Regions from separate parts of the Pseudoalteromonas mucoides genome, predicted to be linked through region 2. Evidence: predicted binding sites of a transcription regulator. Region 2 holds the regulator's gene; each other region holds the start of a gene.
What was found. The regulator LexA, encoded in region 2, represses DNA repair genes until DNA is damaged. The targets are predictions, from matches to a motif close to TACTGTATNNNNATACAGTA.

Region 1 (5,813 bases), on a different contig from region 2:
TTCTATATGTTCAACCAATTCAACAAACTTACTAACAACGCTGGCTGCACGGCCAGATAAATGCTGTTGTTCAACAACTGCTTTAGCTGCATACCAAAGAGGTAACGACTCAGCACGAGCACAATCACGTATGTGACTTAGGGTTTTATCACCAATACCGCGGGCAGGCGTGTTGATGACACGTTCAAATGCAGCATCATCTTGACGGTTACCTACAAGGCGTAAATAAGCCAGTGCGTCTTTGATCTCTTGACGTTCGAAGAATCGCATACCGCCATAAATACGGTATTTTAAGCCTTCTTGTAACATGGCTTCTTCAAGTACCCGCGATTGCGCATTACTACGATATAAAATAGCCGCATCTTGTAATGCATTACCCGCATTAAGCCAACTACGTAGTTTACTGCTAACAAAACGTGCTTCATCTAATTCGTTAAACGCGGCATAGATAGAGATTGGCTCACCTTCGTTGCCATCAGTCCACAAGCTTTTACCCATACGGTCTGAGTTGTTTTGAATCAACGCATTGGATGCTTTAAGAATAGTGGCTGTTGATCGGTAGTTTTGTTCAAGGCGGATTGTTTCGGCTTCAAAATCAGTTAAGAAACGTTTGATGTTTTCAATTTTTGCACCACGCCAACCATAAATACTTTGATCATCATCACCAACAATCATAATGCTATTGGTATCGCCAGCAAGTAGCTTAAGCCATGCATATTGAATGGTGTTGGTATCTTGGAACTCATCCACTAACATGTGGGCAAAGCGCTGTTGATAATGGCGCAGTAAGGTTGGGTTATTTTTTAAGACTTCAAAACTACGCAGTAGAATTTCGGCAAAATCAACCAAACCGGCACGATCGCAGGCCTCCTGATAAGCGGTATAAACCTTAAGCATCATTTGCTCATTGATATCATAAGCCTGAATGTCTTTTGGACGTAGGCCTTCATCCTTTTTCGCGCTGATGTACCAACCAAACTGTTTAGCAGGCCATTTTTTATCATCAATGTTCATCGCTTTTAATAAGCGTTTGATCATTCTTAGTTGGTCGTCGGAATCTAAAATTTGAAATGCTTCAGGTAAATTGGCTTCACGGTGATGTGCGCGTAAAATGCGGTGCGATAAACCATGGAATGTACCAATCCACATGCCGCCGACTGGTGCGCCGAGTGTTTCTTCAACTCGAGAGCGCATTTCTTTTGCTGCTTTATTGGTAAACGTTACCGCGAAAATGCTGTAAGGCGATGCTTGCTCTACTTGCATTAACCACGCAATACGATGAACTAATACTCGAGTTTTACCAGAGCCTGCGCCTGCGAGCACCAGCATATTTTGCAGTGGAGCAGCTACGGCATCCCGTTGTTTGTCATTTAAGCCATCGAGTAATTCTGAAACGTCCATCATCACGCCTTTTCAATCAATATTGCAGGCAGTATAACAGGTGTTTTTGTTAGGCTAAATAAAATACTGTTTTTATAAACAGTTAATTTTAAAATGTTCTTTATTTTATTCTCAAGGCTTTTTAGCTAAGCTATTGTTGTAAACAATATTTGCTGTAGCCAATTTGACTGATATTTAGTAAAAACCACGATTTGAGAGTAGTCTCTATTTGTCAGTATCTTTTTAAATCGTTGATTATTAATGAATTAAATAGTTGGCATGAAGTGTGTAGGTATCTAATAAGAAAATCAAATTAATAATTGAGGTTAACATGGCAGAGCAAGGTTCAGGCGGTAATGTAATCGCAGCAATTTGTAATATATTTTTTCCAGGTCTAGGGCAGCTAGTACAAGGGCGAATTTTGGCAGCTCTTGTTTTCGCAATAATTGTTTTTGGCGGTTATGCGCTATGGTTTTTAGTTATCCCTCCTATCATAGGTGCAATATTTCATTTGTGGGCGATCATTGATGCCGCACGTTTTAGAACCTACCGGTAGTAGGTTTACCGAAAGATAAAAATAGCGCTTTATAGCGCTATTTTTGTATCTGGCTTTTGTTATAATTCTTCGCATAAGTAGTACTGGACTATAATTATGGAATATCAATTTATACGTGACCCTATCAGCGGGTTGCGTATTAAAATTAGCAGTGAACACGCAGTGATTGGCCGCTGGTTAAATGAAGAGATCGGCAAAGATAAAATAGCCATGGTGCAAGCTTTAATTGCGTCAGTTGCCAGCAGCTTTGAGCCGCTGACTTTACAAGGCCAAGAAATAGACTTGATTTTAAATAAAGACGAAGCTATTTTTGAAGCCCATGCATTGCACCAAGATTCAGAAGATTTAATCGCTTATCAAGATGATGAACTCATGCTTGAAGAAAACGGGCTTAGCAGTGGCTGTGGCTTTGAAGACTTTGTTGATTTAATTAACTCTTGGCAAGAATTTACCTCAGGAAGATAAGCAGGGCATAGGCTCCCTGCTAATTAATCATAAGGGGTTTATTGTTCAGCGACTGACTTTACCGCTGCTAATAGTAAGTTTTCAGTTAAGCGCACCTTATAGTTTGGGTTAGCGTATTGAAAGTTCACTAGCCCCTTCTTATCAACCACAAATACTGCCGGTACAGGCAGGGCCACCTTTGCTTTGCCATCTAACGACACAAAGTTCACACCTAGTTTATTACGATAGATCGTAGCTGTTTTATCGTCTAAATAAAATGCAAGGCCAAGCGCTTGGCTTAGTGTAAGGCTATCATCAGAAAGTAGCTGATAATTGGGTGAGTCTATTTTACTCTCAGCTAATTTTTCTGGGCTGTCAGGTGATACAGCGATAATTTGCGCACCTAAATCAGCGATTTGTTGTTCTATGTTTTGAATGCTGGCTAACTGCTTTGAGCAGTACGGGCACCAGCCACCACGGTATACGATTAGCACCGTAGTTTTCTCAGCGAAGCGTTTGCTTAAATCAACATTATTCCCATCTTTATCTTTTAATGTTGTAGCAGGAACCATTAATCCTGGCATCAGTGGGCTGACTTTTCCGCTTCATTGGCGATGTTGGTTGCCGTTGCTGCAGATACAACAGTGCTAATGAGCATTGAGCAAGCGAGTAAGATAGGTTTTAGCATTTCATTCCCTTATTGATTGTTTAAACGTTCAGTTACAAGACAGACTAGCAAGATAAACAATTTCATCAAACTTAATTTATCTGTATTATTAACGGCAATTAAAAATAGCAACTGGAAGAGACATGTCTGCCAATTTAAATAAACTAGTGGTGATGCTAGAAATGCAAAACGCTATGAATACCAAAGTTCATGAGCAATGGTTTAGCCAGGGTTTTGAATGGAATCGCGCAATTTGGGTTGAATGTGCAGAGATGCTTGATCATTATGGTTGGAAGTGGTGGAAAAAACAGACTCCAGATACAGAACAAGTAATCCTTGAACTCGTGGATATTTTTCATTTCGGTTTATCGTTGCGCATTGACGGAGAGACGAGTTATCTAGAGTTGGCTAAACAACTAGAAGAGCAGCTAAGTTCGCCTAAAACAGCAGATGACTTTAAACAAACCCTTGAAGTTTTAGCTGCGTCAGCTGTTGCAGATAAAGTGTTTAATGCTGAAGCATTCGCCGGTTGTATGGCGCAAATTGGCATGAATATAGACGATTTATATCGTGGTTATGTCGGTAAAAATACGCTTAACTTCTTTCGCCAAGATCACGGCTATAAAGATGGTAGTTATATCAAAGTATGGCATGGTCAAGAAGACAACGAGCACTTAGTTGAAGTAGTAAAAAGCCTTGATACTGAGCAAGCTGACTTTGCTAAGCTAGTATATCAAGGCCTTGAGGCCCGTTACCCTAAAAGTTAAGGGTGTACGTTGCTAAAATCGGTGATACTTAAATAGTCATCGATTTCATTGTGTGGTTGCTTACTATCAGGGTTAGCAACCGCCAATAAGTGACCTATTCCAAACTCTTTTGCAACGTTTAATACGCTCAAACTGTCATCAATAAATAATGTGCGCTGTTTATCAAATCCTAAATCAGCTTGCACTTGTTGCCATAAACTTTGGCTTTCTTTACTCACACCGTATTGATGGGTAGAGATCACACCATCCAAGTAGTTATCTATATCTGTTTGTTCAAATTTAAGCATTACACTTTCTGGGTGTGCATTGGTTAGTAATATTAGTTCTTTACCAGCTAGGCGCATGGCAGTTAAAAAAGCAGGCACGTCGTCGCGTACTTTAATTAAATGCTGAGTTTGTCGCTTAAGTTCCATAATAGGTAAATTAAGCTGTTGTTGCCAATAGTCTAAGCAGTACCACTGAATTTGCCCATGCACAGCTTGGTATCGGTTATGTATATCTTCTTTGGCATCGGCTAAACTAATATTTTGCGCAATCGAAAGTTGCTCAGGGATCACGTTGAGCCAAAAGTGATTATCAAAATGCAGATCGAGTAAAGTACCATCCATATCTAATAGTACAGTATCGATTTTAGACCAATTTAGCATAGGCATTTCTCTATAAAAGATTTATGATTGTAGTAAGAAGCCATGATAGCAAATTTATGCCAATGACACAGAAAAAGCACCCAACACCACCGCAGATACTTAGTAATAATGTTGTTGCTAAAAGTCGTTTATTTACGGTTGAGTCTTTAGATTTAAAGTTCTCAAATAATGAACAACGCCAGTACGAACGGATCCGCGGCGGCGGTCGAGGTGCTGTGATGATAGTACCATTAACGGCTGATAATGAATTACTGCTTGTACGTGAGTACTGTGCTGGCACAAACGATTATCAACTTGGCTTCCCCAAAGGCCTAATAGATCCCGGTGAAACACCAGAGCAAGCGGCAAACCGTGAGCTTAAAGAAGAGGTTGGCTTTGGTGCTGAGCAATTAGAGCCACTTAAAAAGGTCTCTATGGCGCCCAGTTATTTCAACGCCACGATGCATATTTTATTTGCCCAGCAGCTTTACCCACAAACACTTGAAGGTGATGAACCTGAGCCCTTAGTGGTGGTTAAGTGGCCATTAACACAATGGCAGTCATTATTACAACAAGATGACTTTACTGAAGCACGAAGCGTTGCAGCTTTGCTATTATTAATGAAGCGCATTGAATCGGGGAGCTGCGAATGAATAATTTACTTGAGCCATGTATTGAACTTGCACAAAGTGCAGGTGCAGCGATTATGGCAATTTATAAAAAAGATGATATTGGCCAGCAACAAAAGTCCGACCATACACCAGTGACAAAGGCAGATTTAGCCGCAAATGATGTATTGGTGGCTGGGTTAAAAGCACTTGCTCCTGATATACCTATTATGTCTGAAGAAACACCGATACCAGCGCTTGCAGATAGACAAGATTGGCAGCGTTACTGGCTACTTGATCCAATGGACGGTACTGGCGAGTTTATTCTTGAAAGTGGGGACTTCGCCGTGAATATTGCCCTAGTAGAAAATAACCGCCCAGTATTGGGTGTTATTTATTGGCCTGCCAAAGGGGTTACTTACTTTGCTAGTTATCAGAACGGCGCATTTAAGCGTAGCAATGGCATTGATGAACAGATTAATGTTGCTACCCCAGACAACCTTACGTTAGCCGTTAGTCGTCGCCAGAAGATAGAGGCGGTGAGCCAATATTTAAATACGCAGTTTACTACGGTTGCTGTGGGTTCTTGTTCTTTAAAAGCATGTATTGTTGCTGAAGGTAAAGCCGATTGCTTTTTACGTATTGGCCCAACGGGTGAGTGGGATACCGGTGCTTCACAAATTATTGTTGAAGAAGCGGGAGGATGTATAACAGATGCTGAATTTAATCCGCTTACGTATAATCAACGAGAGAGTACAGAAAACC
Region 2 (5,813 bases):
CAATTAAAAATAACGCCACAGCACCTACAATGGGCCACGGACTTTGTGCGGGTACATAATATTTATCGTAATTTTGATTCATTTCACTTGCTCCTAATTACTAGCCACTAACTGGCTACTAATATCAAACACGGTATATGACAAAGTGAGCTCTTCTACGTCATCGGGTAGCGCGGTATCAACATAAAAAAGCAATGTAAACTCCACTTCTTCACCTGCTTTTAGTGGTTGCTGATCAAAACAAAAGCAGGCCATTTTATGTAAATATTTGGCGGCCTTCCCAGGCGATACCGAAGGCACCGCTTGCATGACTTTGTCTTCATTACTGAGGTTCTTTGCTTTAAACAATACTTCGCGCATTGCACCGGGTTTAACGACCACGCTGTATTGCTGTGATTGCACCTCAAATGGCGCACCACTTTGTGCATGAGTGGTAAAGCTAACATCGACTTGGCGTGACTCAACAACCTGTGTACTTTGCTTCGCTTGCTCAAGAGAAGGCTTACCATTAAGCCCGGTGATATCGCAAAAAACATCGTATAAAGGCACCAAAGCAAACGCGAAGGCAAACATACCAAGGCATATTAAAACTAAGCGCTTAAGCAAAGGTGCGTGATTCATTACTTGATCTTCGGTGGTGTATCAAAGGTATGATAAGGCGCAGGAGAATCGACTTCCCACTCTAGCCCTTGCGCTCCATCCCACACCTTAGCCGGTACTTTGTCACCGCCTCTGGCACATTTAAAAACCACCACAACAAACAACAGTTGTGACAAGCCAAAGGCAAACCCGCCAATACTAATAATTGCGTTAAAGTCGGCAAATTGCAGCGCGTAATCGGGGATCCTGCGTGGCATACCTGCAAGACCAACAAAGTGCATCGGAAAAAACAATACATTCACACTGACCAATGACAGCCAAAAATGCCATTTAGCCAAGGTGATATTAAACATATTGCCAGTCCATTTTGGCAGCCAATAATAAGCCCCTGCCATGATTGAAAAGACCGCGCCTGTAACAAGTACATAATGAAAATGCGCCACAACAAAATAGGTATCATGGTATTGAAAATCAGCCGGTGTAATTGCTAGCATCAGTCCTGAAAAACCACCTAAAGTGAACAATACAATAAACGCAATGCTAAATAACATAGGCACTTCAAAGCTTATTGAGCCTCGCCACATGGTAGCTACCCAGTTAAATACTTTTACCCCGGTAGGTACCGATATCAACATGGTCGAATACATAAAAAACAACTCAGCAGCTACTGGCATACCAGTGGTAAACATATGATGTGCCCACACAATAAAACTCAGTAATGCAATTGAGGACGTGGCATAAACCATTGAGGCATAGCCAAATAGTTTTTTCCGAGAAAAGGTCGGCACTATGGTCGATATAATGCCAAAAGCAGGTAAGATCATTATGTACACTTCTGGATGACCAAAGAACCAAAATATATGCTGAAACATCACAGGGTCGCCACCACCTGCCGCATCAAAAAAGCTAGTGGCAAAGTATTTATCTGTCAGTACCATGGTTACAGCGCCCGCTAAAACAGGCATAACCGCAATTAGTAAGAACGCGGTAATAAGCCAGGTCCAAACAAATAGGGGTAGCTTCATCCAAGACATACCAGGCGCGCGCATGTTCACTATGGTAACAATCACATTAATAGCTCCCATAATTGAGCTAATGCCCATAATGTGCACCGCAAAAACAAATAAGGCCGTATTGTCGTTACTATAGGTTGTTGATAAAGGGGCGTAGAAAGTCCAACCAAAAGCAGGACCCCCACCTGGCATAAACAACGACGCTAACAAAATTAAAAATGCAAATGGCAGAATCCAAAAGCTCCAGTTATTCATTCGCGGTAATGCCATGTCTGGCGCACCAATCATTAAAGGTATCATCCAGTTAGCGAGCCCAGTGAACGCCGGCATTACAGCACCAAATACCATAATCAAACCATGGACTGTGGTCATTTGATTAAAAAAGTGCGGGTCAACTAATTGTAATCCAGGCTGAAATAACTCTGCGCGGATCACCATAGCCATCGCACCGCCAATCAAAAACATGGTTAGCGAGAATATTAAATACAAGCTACCTATATCTTTATGATTCGTTGTAAACAACCAACGCTTAAACCCAGTTGCGCCATGATGATGCCCTGCATCGTGATGTGCAGCGTCGTTATTATGATCGTCTGTTATGCTACTCATTACTTAGCCTCCGCAGTTGCATCAATCAAAGCCTGAATTTGGCTAGGTTGAACCACATCACCCGTGTCATTACCCCATGCATTACGCTTATAGGTAACAACCGCCGCAAGTTGCTTTATCGATAGTTGTTTTACAAATGCTTGCATTGCAGTGCCCGGGCGGCCATGAACTACGACATCAATATGCTCATTAACATCTCCCAATACCACAGGGCTATTTTTAAGCGCAGGGAAGACGCCGGGTAAACCCATACCGGTAGGTTGATGGCACGCTGCACAGCTGGCCATATAAACTTGTTCACCTAAGGTCATTAACTCTTCTTTAGGTAAGGTTTGATCCATCAATGCAGCATCTGCGGCAGCCGCTTTTTGTTTAGCCTGTTTAGCGTCGGCTAACCAATTAACAAAATCTTGCTCAGACTTTGCCTCAACAACCACAGGCATAAAGCCATGGTCTTTACCGCATAGTTCGGCACACTGGCCACGGTAAATGCCCTCTTCGTTAATTTTGGTCCATGTTTCGTTAATAAACCCAGGGTTCGCATCTTTCTTAACTGCAAAATCAGGCACCCACCAAGAGTGAATCACATCATCTGAGGTCATTAAAAAGCGAATTTTCTTATTGATTGGTAGAACGAGAGGTTTATCTACCTCGAGTAGGTAGGTATCTGTTTTATCGGCCTGGTTGGCAATTTGTTCGCTCGGTGTAGATAATATTGAATAAAAACTAACGTCTTCACCCATATATTCATAATGCCACTTCCACTGAGAACCTGTCACTTTAATGGTAATGTCAGCTTTGCTGGCATCTTCCATCGCAATTAAGGTTTTTGTCGCAGGCACTGCCATTGCAATTAGAATGACAAACGGAATCGCAGTCCAAAGTATCTCAACCTTGGTGCTTTCATGGAATTGGGCAGGAATAGCCCCTTTTGATTTGCGGTGATGTATTAAAGCCCAAAACATAACGGCAAATACAATCACCCCAATCACACAACAAATTATAAATATTGTCATGTGCAGTTGATAAACATTATTACTTATATCGGTTACACCTTCGCGCATATTAAATTGGCTATTGGCCAATAATTGCTGCGGCAGCATAAATAATATAAGGCACAAGGTAGAGCTCAGTTTACCCATGTGACGGCTCCTTTTGATGCTATTGCTAACGCAAAGCGAAAAGGCGGCACTGCTTTTTTTCGCGCCAATTCGTTATTTTTATTGTAACTGGTTAAATTAATCTCTTCGCATGCAACAATAAATTGCAGCAAGGCCCCAAAAGATCAGTCGTTAACACAGTGTATTAACCAATTAGTTAAAAAATGAACAATTAGCAAGTTTTAGTGCAAATAAAATTCTATTTTGGTGCAAAAATAACAATACAAAATCAGCGCGTTATTTTAAATTCAGGTGAGGAAAGAAATGGCTAAAAGCAGGAGGTATCTAGCTTATATAGAGCTTTAGTAGCTACAGACAAGTGCTAAAACTAGCAGTTAAATAAAAATATAAAAGTGAAAGCACCAAATATCACCAATTTGGTGCAAAATAGGTTTACATCCAATCAGCATTACGGATCACACCGACTGCAAGCCCTTCAATATTAAAAGACTCATGCTCTAAGTCTACTTCAATTGCAGAAAACTCTTCATTTTCGGCGTGCAACAATACTTTGCGACCGGCTTTTTCTAGGCGCTTTACAGTTACATCATCATCAACACGCGCTACCACTACTTGGCCGTTTTCAGCAACTTGAGTTTTATGCACCGCAAGTAAATCACCATCCATAATGCCAATATCTTTCATACTCATACCTTGTACACGCAATAAAAAATCAGCGGCAGGCTTGAACATTAAAGGGTCAATCTGGCAATGGCTTTCAACATGTTGTTGCGCCAAGATAGGTTCACCCGCTGCTACTCGGCCTATTAATGGTAATCCGAGCTGCTCTGGCTCATCTTCTTCCACCAGCTGAATACCGCGGCTTGCACCCGGCTTCATTTTAATAACACCTTTTTTAGCCAGTGCTTTTAAGTGCTCTTCGGCAGCATTAGCGCTTTTGAAACCTAAAGTTTGCGCAATTTCAGCACGCGTAGGTGGCATGCCAGTATCTTTGATAAACACTTTGATTAATTCAAGAATTTGGGCTTGACGATTCGTTAATGGGCGCATACAACTGGTTTTCCATACAGTACATTTAACTGTGAGTATATACAGTTATTTGAAAATCGCAAATTTTAAATTCGCTAGCTTTGACCCTTCTTGATTACCATCTGGTATTCAGCAATAAAGTGGCGCTATTTAAACCATCATCAGATTTCAAAGATGAGCCTAAACCAAACTTCAACGCTATATGTTCATTAAACCAATACTGTGTTTGTATCTCATAATTATCATCTCGATCGCCTCGCCCATGTACGTTAGCAACTACGCCAACAGACCAGTCTTGATTAACGTAATACGCTGCTCGGCCTTGGATGTAACGATACCGTCCTGCTAATTGCTTTGCCTCTATATCCCAGCCTTGATTATTATTGATATTAGTCCAGCGAATGTAAGGCGCATAACTCCACTCAACCGAAGTTAGCTCCTCGCTTGGATAAAAGTGACGTGTTTCTTCCACCCGACTATAAAAAGCAGTTAAGCCAATTTGCAATTGATCGTTTATTTGATTACCTATCGATGCATTGAGCAAAGAACTATCTGATTGCCAAATACCGCTATCATCATCCACATGCTGTACACCAGCCGCTAAAATAACGCCATGCTGCCAATAATAAGTCGCATCACTGGTAATATAATACAGGTTATCATTAGCAAACCCGCCGATAGCGACATTACTCACTCGATGCAAATGGCTTTTCAACTCCTGAGGGCCCGATAAGGCATTTAAGTCATCACTAAAATAACGGTACCTTGCACCTAAAAACGCTTTATCCAAGCCACTTAAATCTGTAAATCCGAGATCAACTTGATGGTTGATATCTGCATAGCTGGATATCGATAAGCAGCTAATTAACAGCATTATTCCTTTTTTCATCATGTGTTCCTAAGATGTAATATTAGGTACATTTTAGCTATTTTGATGATCTTAACTGTAGGAAAGTGTACAAAAGTGTAGACTAGTTTTTAAATTTTCAATTGAGGACATTCCATGACTATTTGGTATCAACCAATCACCTTAGAACAGTGTAAACAACTTGATGAGGGCATTAATGGCCAAGGCACATTAATGAAAACAATGGGTATTGAAATTAGCGAAATTGGCGATGACTACCTAGTGGCCACTATGCCCGCAATACCTCAGCATCATAACCCTATGGGCATGGTACATGGCGGTGCCAATGTCGTACTTGCCGAAACGGTTGCCAGTTATGCTGCAAACTTTGTGGTTGATTTTACGAAGTTCTATTGTGTAGGCCAAGAAATCAACGCCAATCACTTAAAAGCTTCACGCAATGGAACTTTAACCGCAATAGCAAAGCCTATTCATTTAGGTAGGCGTACTTCAGTGTGGGAAATTAAAATAACAAATAGCCGCAACGAGCTATGCTGCGTATCAAGAATGACCGCAGCAGTGGTTGAACGTAAA
Region 3 (5,813 bases), on a different contig from region 2:
TAAACCAAGCGCAATTAAGGTAACCGCTAAAATACTGATTAATACACCACTTTTGAAGTCACGATAAAGTAATGCAGCAATAATGAAAAAGCTAAAGATAGCTAACAACGGACCTGCAGCAGTAATATCACCCAACTGAACTAATGTAGCGGGACTCGCTACAATAATACCTGCATTTTTAAGGGCTATTAACGCGAGGAACGCACCAATCCCGGTGGCAATTGCTTGTTTGAGCACCAGAGGGATCGCGTTGATTATCCACTCCCTTACTTTGAACAAACTTAAAAACAAGAAGATACAGCCTGACATAAACACCGCACCTAATGCTGCTTGCCAAGTATACCCCATGCCTAAAACAACGCCGTAGGTAAAAAAGGCATTGAGCCCCATACCAGGGGCAAGCGCTAACGGGTAGTTAGCCCAAAAGCCCATAATAAAGCAACCAATAGCCGCAGCAATACAGGTTGCTACAAATGCAGCACCTTGATCCATCCCTGCTTCTGCTAACATGGCAGGGTTTACAAAAACAATATAAACCATGGTGATAAACGTAGTTAAGCCCGCAATACACTCCCGACGAACGGTCGAATCATGAGCTTTGATCTTGAATAGCGCATCAAGCATAATAAAATTTCAGCTAACAAATGAATAATTACGTAATTTTACCATAGATTTTACGAATAACAGGACAAATTACCTTGTATTAGACTAAACTTATGCTGTGAATGAAAACAATAACATGCGTGGTATTATGACAGATACATCTCCAAGCGGGCTGGACTTAGAGCAACAACTAAATAATGTTTTATCCTTTATTACTCAACCGACTAATACGGTACAAAATGAGGGTAAAGCAGATACTCCCGACAATGTCGTTACCAAAGCATTATATTATTTAAAAAACGACCAACCTCCCCTTGCAGCAAAGTGGATGAGACTTGCAGCCATGGCAGGTAATCATCGTGCGCAATTTTACCTAGGCTTGTTTTTTATAAAAGGCCAAGGCGTACCACAAAGTGTATTTCATGGTGCGGTTTGGCTTAGCCTTGCAAGTAGTCAAGGGTATGAACCTGCTACAACAGCGCTAACTGATTTGAGAAAACACCTGACAACAAAGCGCTTTCAAGATGCAAAATGTTATGCGGCAACACTGTATGAACAAATTCACCAGCAACAATTTAATCACTTAATCCCAGCAGCTCCTTAATATGAGCTTAACCACAAAAAACATAAACCACTGATATTTAATGTGATTATATATTTCCGTTCATTTAAAACAAAAAAGTTGATTAAAAAATAGCAAAAAGCACTTGCGCAAAACAACTGTATAAACTACTGTATACACATACTGTATAAACAACCAGTGAGTGAAAGTTATGTTACAGCCTATTACCGTAAGAACTGTTAAAAGCTACCAACAAGATAATCAAAGTGCAGCCGTCAATTTAATTCAAATTGAAGATGAGATATCTGCAACTTTTGAATTATTAAAAGTGCTTCACCATTACAACAGTCAAAATGCGTGGACCCTTTTAATTGCACCTGACCATGTACCAAGTAAAGCATTGCTAGACTCTTGCTCAATTGATACCTCAAAGCTATTAGTGATCAGACAAAAGCACTTGGTTAACTTAGAGTATGTATTAAATTCTGCACTTCATAATGGTAACTTTGCCGCAGTGATCACCTGGACTGATATAGTAAAGGATAATCAGCTTGCTGATTTATCAATCAATTTAGAGCACACTAGCGCAAAATTATATTGTTTTACTAAAACGAAACAGCCAAGTGAGTTAGCATTAGCTCAGTAAGCTGTTAAAATATCGTTTTATCTAACAGGTAAAACATAATGACCTCACTCACGCAAAGCCTTTGCTTGTGCAATAGTAAGCTGAGTTATGCTGACTGCTGTGAAAAGCTACATGCTGGTTCAGCACAGGCAACATCGCCAGAGCAACTTATGCGCTCGCGTTACGTAGCTTATGCTCTAAAAAATGCCAAATACGTTTATCAAACATACGCAAAAGAAAAACAACCCGAAAACCCAGTTAAAGAAATAGCTGACTTTGCTAATAGCTGTCGTTTCAGTAACCTAGATGTAATGGCCGCTGAACACGGTGAGCAAACAGGGGTCGTCGAGTTTTGTGTAAGCTATTTTTATCAAAATTTATATTGCCAGTTGCACGAAAAGTCACGATTTGTAAAAGAAGAGGGGCTATGGCGCTACTTAGATGGTGATATATTTCCCACTACCGATATTAAAGTCGGTCGTAACGATGAGTGCCCATGTGGCAGTGGTAAAAAATATAAAAAGTGTCATGTAAGCTCGTAGTAATAAACAACCACGACACTTGTTTAAAGTAATGGCAGAATTTAAGCCTGCCTTACTACTTGCTCAGCTAAAATCATATCTTTTATTATGTGAGCTTTCACAAAGTGGTCTAACTGATGTGTTTGTATCCACCAACTTGCAACTTCCATTAGTAGTTCTGGCTCATTATTTTTATTGGCAAAAAAAGCATAAAAAGATAAACCTACCTCATCGCCTTTTGCTGCTATTTTCTTATCACATACCTCTATAATGCGGTTTCTTAGCTCTGTACGCATACCTAGTAACCCCCTTAATTTAACAAACACGACTACACCCTTGCAGCTGGGTTATTATGTGATTAATTATATATGAATTAAACTTTTCTTATATCCATAGGTTAAGATAAATAAGACAAGTATGAAACTGGGAACGTCTTGGGAGCTGGGAACTAGAAGTACTAGGCACACCTGAAGTGTTACCGCGGGTAAACTGATTTATGATTGGTATATAGCACATGGTTGCACAGCTACCGCAGTTGTAGTGTGTAACTCATTACAAAAACAAATCATAAAAGATATTTTTAAAAGCACTGCAGCTGTTTTTACTGATATTGAACAAGCTATACAATGGCTAGAACAGAATGACCATGAGGCTGACCTTCTGCAAACTGGTTAATCGCTTATATCTACACTAAATTTAAAGCTGCTTGTATCAAACATTTCTTGGCGGCATTGGACATAATTACTGTATAGTAAAGTAAAGCTATTACAACCAATGTAAAACATGAAAGCATGTAATCAATGTGGTAAATGCTGTATTAAATATGGCGGTGGTGACCTTAATGCCACACAAGAAGAAATTGATTTATGGGAGCTCTTCAACCCCGATATTTTTGCATTCGTTAAAGATAATCAAATATGGCATGACCCACAATCAGGCGAAAAACTCACACAATGCCCATTTCTCGAAATAGCACCTAAAAGTGATCCTCACGCCACCAATAAATATACCTGCAGCATCTACTTAGACAGGCCAGAAGATTGCCAACACTACCCTAGTTTAATAACCGAAATGGTTGCTGATGAATGTGAAATGATCGAAGTCAGTGATTTAAAAAATTACAAAAGAGCACAAACCAAACTAGATTTTATTATGCTTGATAGCCGCCCTAAACGTTGATATTGACATTAAGTAATACGTGCTAAAAATATCTCAACATACCTAAACCTCCCTTTTAATTTTATAAGAAAAATTTAATGATTAAATATGCACCAGTTTAAAGCACACATTATGTCTTAATGATCCATTATTGGTAGATTTCATTGCCCATTCGAATTAACAAAAAAGTAACATGCTGTATTGTATACATTTTAAATAACTGGCACTAACTATGCTTTAACTAAGAAAATTAGTCTTTTAAGACGTATTTTTGCATCTTAAAAATGTACTAACTAATTTAACAACTTATTCAGTTAAAGCTAATAACAATGCAAAGTAGCATTTATTAGTTTGGCATCGTGGCCCACAACAATTCAGATTTATCTGCATTGTTGTGGGCTTTTTTTTTGGAGAAAAAAATGTTGAAAATACCATTAAAGCACCATTGCAAAAGATTATGTCAAGCAGTCATCGCCGGTACTTACTTATCCGCATCATTGCTTACGAGAAAGACGAAGGCTTATACAGTACACCGCAAGCCAATACTACTTATGTTATTGCGTAGGTGAACAATGGAACCAGCACCTTGGATGTGAGAAAAGCGATAAACGACCAGTGCCTGACTTTAGTGTGCACTATCGACACCCATAAGACCGCCTAGCGCTAGCAGAAAATCCGCCGTACAACCGATTACGATCAGACGTACTCACTTTTTATATAACAAACAAAGAAAAGTTGAAGAGATAACTAAATCAACAAAAAACAATCTGATGTCGCTTAATAACAATTAATAAACTTTACGGAATCAACATGAAAAATCGATTTAAATTATCAAAAATTACTTCATTGATATTATTAACTAGTATTGCCTTGCCCACTTATGCCAATACTGAATCAAAAACCACACTTGATTTTAACCTTCGCTATGAAGGCGTTCAGCAAGACAACTTGTTAAAAGATGCTTCAGCCTTAACACTTCGTTCGCGTTTGAACTTTGCAAGCGCAAGTTACAAAGGTTTTTCTGGCGTGATTGAATTTGAAGACTCCCGCCAAGTGGCTGGTGTCGATAGCTACAACGATACAGTAGTTAATAACCCGCTATATTCTGTTATTGCCGATCCGCAAACCACTGAGCTTGACCAAGCTTTTGTAAAATATCATTCAGATAAGTTCACAGCTAAGCTAGGTCGCCAAGTAATTGCGCTTGATAATCAGCGCTTCGTAGGTCATGTTGGCTGGCGCCAAGACAGGCAAACATTTGATGCCCTAACCTTCAATGCTAATGTGGCTGCTAATTTGAAGGCAAGTTACAGTTACATCAATAAACGTAATCGTATTTTTGCACAAGACAAAGACCTTCATTCCAACGACCACCTTTTAAACTTAAGTTATCAAACCGGTTTTGGCACACTCAACGGATATAGTTACCTTCTCGAAGTTGATGAAGGTATAGACAATAGTCTAGATACTTATGGCATTAACTTTAAAGGTAAGAGAGATAAATTTGCGTACTATGCTGAGTTTGCAACACAGCAATCACAAACCAACACAACAGATTATTCAGCTACCTATATCGCCATAGAAGGAGCTTACAGCTTTGAAACGATAACAGCCAAATTAGGTGTAGAACAGCTCGGCAGCGATAATGCTATGTATGGGTTCTCAACACCACTGGCAACACTGCACAAATTTAATGGTTGGGCTGATCAGTTTTTAGCAACCCCTAACGAAGGGCTCGTTGACTTATATGCAGCAATTTCAGGTAATATCTTAGGTGGAAAGTGGACATTTGCTTATCACGACTACTCCGCCGACGAAGCAACACAAAGTGTCGACGATTTAGGTAATGAAATTAACGCTGTTTACAGCAAGAAGTTTGCAAAAAATTATACCGCAGGGATTAAATACGCCATGTACTCAGCTGGCGACGCTGGTGCAGGTAAAGTTGATACCGACAAAATATGGTTATGGATAGCCGCTAAGTTCTAAATTATAGCGCTAGCTTTTGGTTCACTCTTAAAGCTAGCGCTGAACTCATAAACATCTAAACGTTTACCGTGGTAAAATAAAATACGCACTTTTAATCACTTAATTTAGCGAACTAACATCCATATACCTGCTGCAATCATAAACACGTTTTCTGTTAATGAAATAAACCCTAAAGGCACATTACTATCTCCACCGACACAGGCACACTTTAGCTCTCGTTTATCAACGTACACAGCTTTAAATACTGACACAGCACCAATTGTACCTATGAATAACGAAATAGGTGCAACAAGATAAGCCGTGAGCCCGGCCACCATGCCAATTCCTACAAAGGCTTCTAAAAATGGGTAAACAT

Region 1: uvrD (DNA helicase II) is a predicted target of LexA. The motif match lies at 1,466-1,485, and genes of this name have one in related genera.
Region 3: AAEU30_RS06715 (SulA-like leucine-rich domain-containing protein) is a predicted target of LexA. The motif match lies at 1,334-1,353, and genes of this name have one in related genera.

What each region holds. Positions count from the first base shown of each region.
Region 1 is NZ_JBMMUC010000026.1:34,777-40,589, reverse strand. Features, by position in the region: gene uvrD (DNA helicase II) at 1-1,401, opposite strand, end outside; gene AAEU30_RS20855 (hypothetical protein) at 1,712-1,936, shown strand; gene AAEU30_RS20850 (YacL family protein) at 2,033-2,401, shown strand; gene AAEU30_RS20845 (peroxiredoxin-like family protein) at 2,440-2,964, opposite strand; gene AAEU30_RS20840 (dUTP diphosphatase) at 3,191-3,814, shown strand; gene yrfG (GMP/IMP nucleotidase) at 3,811-4,461, opposite strand; gene nudE (ADP compounds hydrolase NudE) at 4,524-5,093, shown strand; gene cysQ (3'(2'),5'-bisphosphate nucleotidase CysQ) at 5,090-5,813, shown strand, end outside.
Region 2 is NZ_JBMMUC010000006.1:74,063-79,875, reverse strand. Features, by position in the region: gene AAEU30_RS08570 (cytochrome c oxidase subunit 3) at 1-82, opposite strand, end outside; gene AAEU30_RS08565 (cytochrome c oxidase assembly protein) at 94-621, opposite strand; gene ctaD (cytochrome c oxidase subunit I) at 621-2,222, opposite strand; gene coxB (cytochrome c oxidase subunit II) at 2,222-3,364, opposite strand; gene lexA (transcriptional repressor LexA) at 3,776-4,393, opposite strand; gene AAEU30_RS08545 (hypothetical protein) at 4,488-5,264, opposite strand; gene AAEU30_RS08540 (PaaI family thioesterase) at 5,376-5,813, shown strand, end outside.
Region 3 is NZ_JBMMUC010000004.1:325,895-331,707, reverse strand. Features, by position in the region: gene AAEU30_RS06725 (NCS2 family permease) at 1-624, opposite strand, end outside; gene AAEU30_RS06720 (tetratricopeptide repeat protein) at 752-1,207, shown strand; gene AAEU30_RS06715 (SulA-like leucine-rich domain-containing protein) at 1,377-1,811, shown strand; gene AAEU30_RS06710 (YchJ family protein) at 1,850-2,332, shown strand; gene AAEU30_RS06705 (DUF6500 family protein) at 2,374-2,607, opposite strand; gene AAEU30_RS06700 (YkgJ family cysteine cluster protein) at 3,095-3,490, shown strand; gene AAEU30_RS06695 (alginate export family protein) at 4,280-5,458, shown strand; gene AAEU30_RS06690 (MauE/DoxX family redox-associated membrane protein) at 5,563-5,813, opposite strand, start outside.